DNA from 2 places in the Acidovorax sp. FG42 genome. Region 2 is predicted to be linked to the other one. Evidence: predicted binding sites of a transcription regulator. Region 2 holds the regulator's gene; the other holds the start of a gene.

Region 1 (5,069 bases), on a different contig from region 2:
ACGAGGCCGCTGCCCAGGCCGAAACGGTGGGCCGCACGGTGTTGCAGGCGCTCAGCCAGAGCTACCAGCTCGACGGCCACGCGCACCACAGCTCCTGCAGCATCGGCATCGCGCTGTATGCGGATGCGCGCGGCTCGGTGGACGAATTGCTCAAGCACGGCGACTTGGCGATGTACCAGGCCAAGGGCGCTGGCCGCAACACCTTGCGGTTCTTTGACCCGCGCACCCAGGCCAACGTGACCGCGCGCACGCTGCTGGAGGCGGGCTTGCGCGACGGCCTGCGCGACGGGCAATTCTTGCTGCATTACCAGGCGCAGATCCACCAGCAGCGCGGCATTGTGGGCGCCGAGGCCCTGGTGCGCTGGCAGCACCCGCAGCGCGGGCTGGTGTCGCCCGCCGAGTTCATCCCAGTGGCTGAGGCTTCAGGCCTCATCGTGCCGCTGGGCGTGTGGATCCTGCGCACGGCCTGCCTGCAACTGGTGGAGTGGGCCCGCGACCCGCAGACAGCCCACTGGACCCTGGCCGTGAACGTGAGCGCCCGGCAGTTCCGCCACAGCCACTTTGTGGATGAAGTGCTGGGCGTACTGGAAGAAACCGGCGCCAACCCGCACCGGCTGAAGCTGGAGTTGACGGAAACTCTGCTGCTGGACGATGTGGAGGACACCATCCTGCGCATGGACACTTTGCGTGCGTCGGGCCTGGGCTTCTCACTGGATGACTTTGGCACGGGCTACTCGAGCCTGAGCTATCTGAAACGCCTGCCTCTTGACCAGCTCAAGATCGACCAGAGCTTTGTGCGCGATCTGTTCACCGATGCCAATGACGCCAGCATCGCCCGTACCATCGTCACCCTGGCCCACAGTCTGGACCTGGGGGTGATTGCCGAGGGCGTAGAAACCCAGGAGCAACGCGACATGCTGGCCAGTCTGGGGTGCCACACCTGGCAGGGCTACCTGTTCGGGCGCCCCGGGCCTGCCGATGCACTGGTGCAGTCGGTGGCCAGCGCGACGACCTGGTGACGCCTTTTTTGTCGGCAGGGTACCCTCCGCTGGGCGTTACCCCTGGGCTGCCCATGGGTTGCCCACAATTGTCGCCATTGGCTGACATTGGGTAGCCTGTGAACGGTGTAAGGTACGGCACGCCATGTGACCCATCGTACGGCCAACCGTATGACTGACACACGGCCTCCTTCACCCTGCATCGATGTTCGTGTGCAGGGTGGGGCAGTCCGCAGGAGCTTTCCATGAAAAACAATCTATTTCCCACGATCCGCCTTCTTGTTTCTGGCGCGGCTGCCGCGGCGCTGCTGGGCCTGGGCGGCGGCGCCCATGCGCAGGCCTATGTCAACGCCACCGTGGGGGGCGAACTGGCTCCCGGTGTGTATGGCCGCATCAATATTGGCAACGCGCCACCACCACCGCTGCTATACGCAGAGCCCGTCATCATCCAGCGCCCTGCGGTGGTGGTGCCCCGTGCGCCCATCTACATGTACGTGCCGCCCGGCCATGCCAAGAACTGGAGCAAGCACTGCGCACGCTATAACGCCTGCAGCCAGCCGGTGTATTTTGTGCAGGAGCCACCTCCCCGCCGCGGCAACCCGCACCGCGGGCCCCATGGCCGGGACGACCGCCGCTGGGACCATGACCATCGCCACGATGACCGCCATGACCACGATCGCGGTCCCGGGCGCGGAGAAGGCCGTGGCAAGGGCCATGGCCATCGGGACTGAGCCCCCTGCATTTCGCAGGGTTTGCGCCCGCGCAGAAGAGGGGGCCGCACCAGCGGTTAAGCTCGGGCCTCTATGGCCCAAGTCTCCTTTTCTCCCCCTTTCACCCAACCGGCTGATGTTGCCAGCCAGTTGCGCCACAGCGGTTTTGCGGTGCTCAGCCCGGCCGCAGTGGCCGAGTGGGTCGGCTGTGATCTGTCGGCGCTCATGGCACTCATTACCGATTGGGCAGCTCTTCCTCCCGATGAATTTCTGAAGGATGGTGGCCGCTACCGTCGCCGCCGCCATGCCTGTTTTGTGCTGCAGCAGGGACAGATGCAGCAGGTGCCGCACCGTGCCCACTGGCAGCCAGTGGAGTACAACGCCCTGCACGGCGGCATGGAGCGCTGGTTTGCTCCCATGGAGCCCGCGACCGTAGCGCAGCCCGTGTGGCAGCAGTTGCTCGCCGCTCTGGCGGGCGTGTCGGACGCTGTGTTTGCCGGGCCTCAGGCCCCGGTGACCTGGTTTGTCGAGGCGCACCAGTTCCGCATCGACACCACTGACGGCATCGGCCGCCCCACACCCGAAGGTGCCCACCGCGATGGCGTGGATCTGGTTGCGGTGTTTCTGGTGGGGCGCGAGGGCGTCAAGGGCGGTGAGACGCGGGTGTTTGAGGCCAACGGCCCTGCCGGACAACGCTTTACGCTGACCGAGCCCTGGTCCCTGCTGTTGCTGGACGATGCGCGCATGATCCACGAGTCCACGCCTATCCAGCCGCTACAGGACGGGGGCTACCGCGACACCCTGGTGGTGACCTGCCGGCGGGGCAACTTCCAGGGTGCGGACGTGGTGGGGCAGGCGCCGTCGGGGGGGTGAACACTGCGGCAGAAGTGCATCCGATTTGATGCGAATCAAGATGCGGGGTATGGTGGCGGTTCACACTGTCGCCCATGGTCAGGCCACAAGCCTGGTCTCACCCCTCATTCAAGGAGTAGCACCATGTTCAAGCACATTCTGGTTCCTGTCGACGGTTCCAAGACCTCCATGCTGGCCGTCTCCAAGGCCGCAGGCCTGGCCAAGACCTTTGGCAGCGCCGTCACTGCGGTGTATGTGATCGACCCGTATCCCTTCACCGGCGTGGGTGCCGACTTTGCCTACGGACAGGCCCAATACATCAGTGCCGCCACGGCCGAGGCCAACGCAGCGCTGGATGCCACCAAGCAGGCCATGGCCGATGCGGGTGTGCAGGTCACCACCGTGGTGGGGGAGGGCCATGCAGTGCACGACGGCATCCTGCGCGCGCTGGAGAGCACGGGCGCCGACCTCATCGTGATGGGCTCGCATGGCCGCCGTGGCCTGGAAAAGCTGGTGCTGGGCAGCGTCACGCAGCGTGTGCTGGGTGTGGTGCACATCCCTGTGCTGGTGGTGCGGGACTGATTGTTTTTGCCCCATGCAAAACGGCTCCTTTCGGAGCCGTTTTTTATTGCAGCAAGCGCCGCAGGGGGTCACTCAATCTTTGCGCCCGAGGCTTCCACAATGCCCTTCCACTTGGCGTAGTCAGCCTTGAGCAGGGTGTTGAACTGAGCGGCCGACATGGCCTCGGGCTCGGCGCCCTGGGCGTGGATGGCGGCCTTCATTTCAGGGGTGGCCAGCAGCTTGTTGATTTCTGCATTGACGACGTTCACCACGGTGGCCGGTGTGCCGGCGGGCGCAAACACGCCGTACCAGGTGCTCACATCAAAGTCCTTGAAGCCCGATTCGGACACGGTGGGCACCTCGGGCATGGACGAGCTGCGCTTGGCCGAGGTCACGGCCAGCGGGCGCAGCTTGCCCGACTTGATCTGGGCCATGGCCGATGGCACCGAAGACATGAGCAAGTCCACGTTGCCCGACAGCGCATCCATCAGCGCGGGGTTGGAGCCCTTGTACGGGATGTGGCTGAGCTTGATGCCCGCAGCCTTCTCAAACAGGTCACCCGCCAGGTGGATGGAGGTGCCGTTGCCGGGCGACCCGTAGGTGATGGTGCCGGGCGCAGCCTTGGCGGCAGCCACCACGTCGGCCAGTGTCTTGAACTTGGAGTTGGCACTGGTGGCAATGACCACGGGCGTGTAGGCAACATGGGCCACGGCGGTCAGGTCCTTGGTGGGGTCCCAGGGCAGGTTCTTGTACAGCCAGGGGCCGATGACCAGGTTGTCCTTCTGGCCCATGACCAGCTCGTAGCCCGTGGGCGCGGCCTTGACGGCCTCGCCAATGCCGATGGTGCCGCCCGCGCCGGCGCGGTTGTCGGCCACCACGGTCCACTTGGCGCTCTCGGTGAGCTTGGTGGCCACCAGACGCGACAGGATGTCGGTGCCCCCGCCGGGCGGGAAGGGCACGATCAGGCGGATGGGCTTGGCCGGGTAGGCCGCCGCAGGGGCTGGCGCCTGGGCGTGGGCTGTGGTGCCCAGCGCGAAGGCGAGGGCGGTGAAGGAAAGCAGGGTGCGCATCATGGTGAGGGGTGTCTCCGTCGGTTCAGTGGTGTGCGGGCCGTCTTTGAGTTGCTGGGGGGCAGCTTCTGGGGCCCGGCTGATCTGGGGCAGCGGGCGCCAATGATCGCTGATCGACTGTGGCGCTCGCATTGCCAATAGCGGGTGGCAGCATCGCGGGTGGCGATGGCAGTGTGCGCACCCGCGTGCAGGTCAGTGCGGGTCAGAGGCGTTCAAAAATCGCCGCAATGCCCTGGCCGCCGCCAATGCACATGGTCACCAGCGCGTAGCGGCCCTGGATGCGTTGCAGTTCATGCAGCGCCTTCACCGTGATAAGCGCACCGGTGGCGCCAATGGGGTGACCCAGCGAGATGCCCGAGCCGTTGGGGTTGACCTTGGCGGGGTCCAGCCCCAGGTCTTTGGTCACGGCGCAGGCCTGGGCGGCGAAGGCCTCGTTGGCTTCGATCACGTCCAGGTCGTTGACGGTAAGGCCTGCCTTTTTCAGCGCCAGCTGCGTGGCGGGCACGGGGCCGATGCCCATGTACTTGGGGTCCACACCCGCATGGGCATAGGCCACCAGACGGGCCAGGGGCTTGGCGCCACGGGCCTTGGCGGCACCGGCTTCCATCAGCACCACGGCGGCGGCCGCGTCGTTGATGCCCGAGGCGTTGCCAGCGGTCACCGTGCCGTTTTCCTTGAGGAACACGGGCTTGAGCTTGGCCAGGTCGTCCATCGTGGCGCCGGGGCGGAAGTGCTCGTCGGTGGCGTACTGCACGTCGCCCTTCTTGCTCTTCAGGGTGACGGGCACGATCTGGTCCTTGAACAGCCCGTTTTGCGTGGCGCGTTCGGCGCGGTTGTGGCTCTCGACCGCCAGTTTGTCCTGGTCTTCACGGCTGATG
Region 2 (5,069 bases):
CCACCCGCTCGGCACTGCCCTCCGCCAGTGGCGCGCCGCCCTGCCCCACGAGCGCTCCACAGGGCGCGGAGCACATGGCCAGGCAGTGGGACCCGCCAGCGAGTCCCATGAGCAGAGCAGTCCAGCCGACCGTGGCAAGCATAGGTATCAGATGATGCGCGAAAACCGGGCGCGGTTGCGGTCTGCCTGCAGATAGCGGTCAAAAACCATGGCGATGCCCCGCACGAAGAACCAACCGGTCGCAGTCACTTCAATGCCCTCTGGCCCAACGCGCACCAGCCCTTGCTCCTGCATGCCCTCCAATTGGGCCAACTCCGCCGCGAAATACTGGCGGAAGTCGATCAGCCATGCCTGCTCCATCGGCTCGAACAGCAGTTCCCCCTGGCACATCAGGGCCATGATGGCCGCACGGCGCACCAGGTCGTCGCGCGTGAGCGCCAGCCCCCGCACCACGGGCAACCGCCCCTGGTCCAGAAAGTCGTAGTACTCATCCAGCGTCTTGGAGTTCTGGCTGTAGGTTGCCCCCACACGGCCAATGGCCGATACGCCCAGGCCGATCAAATCGCAGTCCGGCTGCGTGCTGTAGCCCTGGAAATTGCGGTGCAGGCGCCCCTGGCGCTTGGCCACGGCCAGGGCGTCGGTGGGCAGCGCAAAGTGGTCCATGCCCACGTACACGTAGCCAGCATCCATGAAGGCATCGAGCGAGCGCGACAACATGGAGAGCTTGCTCCCGCCCGTGGGCAACTCCGCAGAGATGATGCGACGCTGTGGCTTGAAACGCTCTGGCAGGTGCGCATAGGCATACAGGGCGATGCGGTCAGGCCGCAGTTGCGCCACCTGGGCCAGCGTGCGGTCAAAAGACTCGGGCGTCTGGCGCGGCAGGCCGTAGATCAGATCCACGTTCACCGAGTCAAAGCCCAACGAACGCGCAGACTCAACCAGCGCAAACACCTGTTCGGCAGGCTGGATGCGGTGCACAGCCTTCTGCACTTCGGCATCAAAGTCCTGCACGCCAAAACTCAGCCGGTTAAAACCCAGTTCAGCCAACAGTGCAAGACGCTCTGCATTGACGGTGCGAGGGTCCACCTCGATCGAGTATTCCCCCCCAGGCGCCAGCGTGAAGCTGCGCTTGAGCATGGCCATCAGCTCCCGCAGGCCCGCATCGGAGAGGAAGGTGGGTGTGCCTCCCCCCAGGTGCAGTTGACTCACCACCTGTCCTACGCCACAGTGCGCCGTGTGCAGGTCGATCTCGCGGCTCAAGTAGCGCAAGTAGACCTCGGCGCGGTCATGGTGCTTGGTGATGATCTTGTTGCAGGCGCAGTAGTAGCACAGGGATTCGCAAAACGGGATGTGCACGTACAGGGACAGCGGCATGGCCTTGGCCAGCGTGCCCGAGCGGCGCTGTTGCAGCGCCAGCACATAGTCTTCCTGACCAAACGCCTCCACGAAACGGTCGGCCGTTGGATAGGATGTATAGCGGGGCCCTGGCACGTCAAAGCGGCGCAGAAGGTCTGGCGAAACAGCAGTCATGGGGAAATTTCCTTGCGTACACCTTGACTGTGCCGTAGGCTCTGGGACATGTCCTTGACCTGCATCAAGTGAACCCGCAAGCGATACGGCGACAATTTGATGAAGGTCAGCCGCTTGCCCGCGCTCTGTATTCAGGTTCGTGTACGGCAAGCGCGATATGCTTGACCGCTAACCCAAGCCCATGTGTCTATGAACCCGCTCACCATCAAAGTCGCCTGCTCCAACTGCAACCTCCGCGAGCTGTGCATGCCCGTGGGCTTGAACGAAGAGCAACTGCAGCGCATTGACGAGGTCGTTGCTGTCCGCCGCAAGGTCAAGCGCGGCGGCACGCTGTTTCGCAATGGCGAGTCCTTCACGTCCTTGTACGCCATCCGCACCGGTTTTTTCAAGACCTGTGTGGCCACCGAAGACGGTCGCGACCAGGTCACGGGCTTTCAGATGGCGGGGGAGATCATCGGGCTGGACGGCATCGTGAATGACCACCACACCTGTGACGCGGTGGCCCTGGAAGATGCCGAGGTCTGCGTCATGCCTTTCGACCGCATCGAAGAACTGTCCCGCGAAGTCACGGCCCTGCAGCACCACGTGCACAAGATCATGAGCCGCGAGATCGTGCGCGAACATGGTGTGATGCTGCTGCTGGGCAGCATGCGTGCCGAGGAGCGCCTGGCGGCCTTCTTGCTCAACCTGGTGCAGCGCCTGCATGCACGGGGCTTCTCGCAATCAGAACTGGTGTTGCGCATGACGCGCGAAGAGATCGGCAGCTACCTGGGCCTCAAACTTGAAACAGTGAGCCGCACCTTCTCCAAATTTGTGGAAGAAGGCATCGTGGAAGTCAAACAGCGCCATGTGCGCATCCTTGACACCGATGCCCTGCGACGCATTGTGAACAGCCAGCAGACCTGCCACTGAGTACGGCCCCTCGTCGGCTGAGGGTCTGGGCGGTACAAAAGCCCTACGGTCCCTTCTAAAACGGCATGCAGCGCATGCCCGCATGAACCGGCGAAAAAGGCTCAGGAGCAAGACGACGATGTCTTGCGGCAATCGTCAGGGCGCTCCCCGTCGGGCACGGGACAGCGGTTGACCTCAAACGGGGACATGGACAGTAGCGTGGTCAATGCGCTGGTGGCCATGGTGATGGCCCAGAACACAAAAAATGCGAGGGTGTACACCCCCTGCCTCGACAGCGCCAGAGGCTGCCCGAACCAGTGCAGGTCCTGGGGGTCCACCATGGCAAAAACCAGCATCTCCAGCACACCCGCCATCAAAAAGGCGGGCCATGCAATCCACATCAGGCGTTGCGTCCACATATAGGTTCTGTCTCCTGGTGCTGCCGGGGTCGCCAGGGTGTGCGACCCTGGGGTTTCAGCGTGGTTGGTCTTGCACAGGGGTGGCCGCATGGTTGCGGGCCTTGAGGGCCGGCGCCAGACTCTTTTCCGGCGCCACCAGTGTCTTGTTGATTTCGATGCCTTGGCGGTAGTAGTCCTCCGCCACCACGGGGTCGGGCCGCGAAATCGCTAGCCACAGCGTCACAAAGCCCGCCACGATCACGATCAGAGGCCCGGCAATCACCAGCCACACATGGCCAAACTTCCACCAGGGTACGGTTACCGCCTGGGTTGCAATGGCAGGGTTTGAAGACATGGTGCTTTACTCCTCAACAATATCGGTCAAAGTGCGGCCCCGAAGGGCCCCACCGGAATACCGCTCAGCGCGGTACAAGGAACACGGATTTCTCCGTGACATGGGCCGCTGCTCCTACGGCCTGCACATCAAACTGAACGGCATGCGACCCGGGCGTAGCGGAACCATAGGGAATCTGCAAACGCACGGCCACCCAGCGAGACTCTGCCGCGCCAATGTCCACTTCAGCCTCGGAAGCCACTTCGAGACCCTCCAGGCCCCGCGCACTGATGCGATAACGCTGCTCGCCCTCGGTGGCATTCATGATCTGCAGCCGGTAAATGTTCTCCAGCTTGCCACCCGCCACGATGCGCGAGAGCGCAGCGCGGTCCCGCACCACATCCACCTTCAGCGGTGTGCGCACCACCAGGCTGGCCAACATGGCCACGCAAAGGCTTACCAGCACGGCGCTGTAGATCAGCACGCGGGGGCGCAGCACGCGGCGCAACATCTGCGACTGCGTCCAGTGCTTGGCAACGCCGTTCTGGGTCGAATAGCGGATGAGCCCACGCGGGTACTGCATCTTGTCCATCACGGTATTGCAGGCGTCCACGCACAAGCCGCAGCCGATGCATTCGTACTGCAAACCCTTGCGGATGTCGATGCCCACGGGACAGACCTGCACACACAGCGAGCAATCGATGCAGTCACCCAAGCCCTGGGCTTTGTAGTCGATGTTCTTCTTGCGTGGGCCACGCTGCTCGCCACGTTCAGGGTCGTAGGTAACGATCAAAGTGTCCTTGTCAAACATCGCGCTTTGAAAACGCGCATAAGGGCACATGTACTTGCAGACCTGCTCGCGCATGAAGCCCGCATTGCCATAGGTGGCAAAACCGTAGAACAGCACCCAGAAAATCTGCCAGCTGCCCTGGAACGCCAGCAGCTCGCTGCCCAGCTCGCGAATGGGGACGAAGTACCCCACAAAAGTGAACCCGGTCCACAGGGCCACCGCGATCCACACCACTTGCTTGAAAAACTTCTTGCGGATCTTCTCGAACGTCCAGGGGCCGTTGTCCAGGCGGAGCCGGGCACTGCGATCGCCTTCGATCTTGTGCTCGATCCACATGAACATTTCGGTGTACACCGTCTGCGGGCACGCAAAGCCACACCACAGACGCCCGGCCACTGCGGTGAACAGGAACAGTGACAACGCCGAAATGATCAGAAGGCCGGTGAGGTAGATGAAATCCTGCGGATACAGCACCAGACCAAAGATGTAGAACCTGCGAGCCCCCAGGTCAAACAGCACCATCTGGCGCTGGCCCCACTCAAACCACGGCAACCCGTAAAACACCAGCTGCGTAAGAAACACCATGCCCCAGCGCCAGCGCGCAAACAGGCCGCTGATGGAACGCGGGTAGATCTTCTTTTGCGCTTCGTACAGCGAGATGATCTCGCCCGCAGACGACGCATCTGCCGCGACTGGCGTAATCGGGATGACCTTGCGAGCCGGCTCGCTGGGTGTGCTCATGGTGTCGCTTTGTGAACGGAATTAAGGCGTAAAAGGGGTGCCTTCAAACGGAAACCCGGGCAGTGCGTCTCACGCACCGCCCGGCAGCCAGGTCAGCGTGCAGCCACCTGCTTGTTCGACAGGCCCCACACATAGGCAGAGAGTACGCCGATCTGCGCCTCGGTCAACTTTTCGGCCTGTGCAGGCATCTGGTTGACCTTGCCGTTGTTGATCATGGCGGTGATGGCGGCCTCGCCCCAGCCATGCAGCCAGATGTCATCGGTCAGGTTAGGCGCGCCCAGCGCCTGGTTGCCCTTGCCGTCCATGCCGTGGCAGGCTGCGCAGGCAGCAAACTTGGCCTTGCCCAGCGATGCGCGCAGCGAGTCATGGGGGCTGCCCGACAGGC

Evidence for each region. Region 2 encodes FNR, which switches genes on or off when oxygen is low (the NO sensors DNR and NnrR bind a similar motif). Its sites were predicted from a motif close to TTGATNNNNATCAA; they were not measured.
Region 1: the regulator FNR is predicted to act here: its motif matches at 2,607-2,620, upstream of ACODSM_RS20355 (universal stress protein).

What each region holds. Positions count from the first base shown of each region.
Region 1 covers NZ_JBMDJM010000023.1:38,245-43,313, forward strand. Annotated here, with positions in the region: gene ACODSM_RS20340 (EAL domain-containing protein) at 1-1,019, shown strand, start outside; gene ACODSM_RS20345 (hypothetical protein) at 1,244-1,729, shown strand; gene ACODSM_RS20350 (2OG-Fe dioxygenase family protein) at 1,802-2,581, shown strand; gene ACODSM_RS20355 (universal stress protein) at 2,705-3,142, shown strand; gene ACODSM_RS20360 (tripartite tricarboxylate transporter substrate binding protein) at 3,211-4,194, opposite strand; gene bktB (beta-ketothiolase BktB) at 4,394-5,069, opposite strand, start outside.
Region 2 covers NZ_JBMDJM010000014.1:76,577-81,645, reverse strand. Annotated here, with positions in the region: gene ACODSM_RS15375 (sulfite exporter TauE/SafE family protein) at 1-142, opposite strand, end outside; gene hemN (oxygen-independent coproporphyrinogen III oxidase) at 148-1,530, opposite strand; gene fnr (fumarate/nitrate reduction transcriptional regulator Fnr) at 1,720-2,442, shown strand; gene ACODSM_RS15360 (hypothetical protein) at 2,544-2,840, opposite strand; gene ACODSM_RS15355 (FixH family protein) at 2,896-3,174, opposite strand; gene ccoG (cytochrome c oxidase accessory protein CcoG) at 3,239-4,684, opposite strand; gene ccoP (cytochrome-c oxidase, cbb3-type subunit III) at 4,777-5,069, opposite strand, start outside.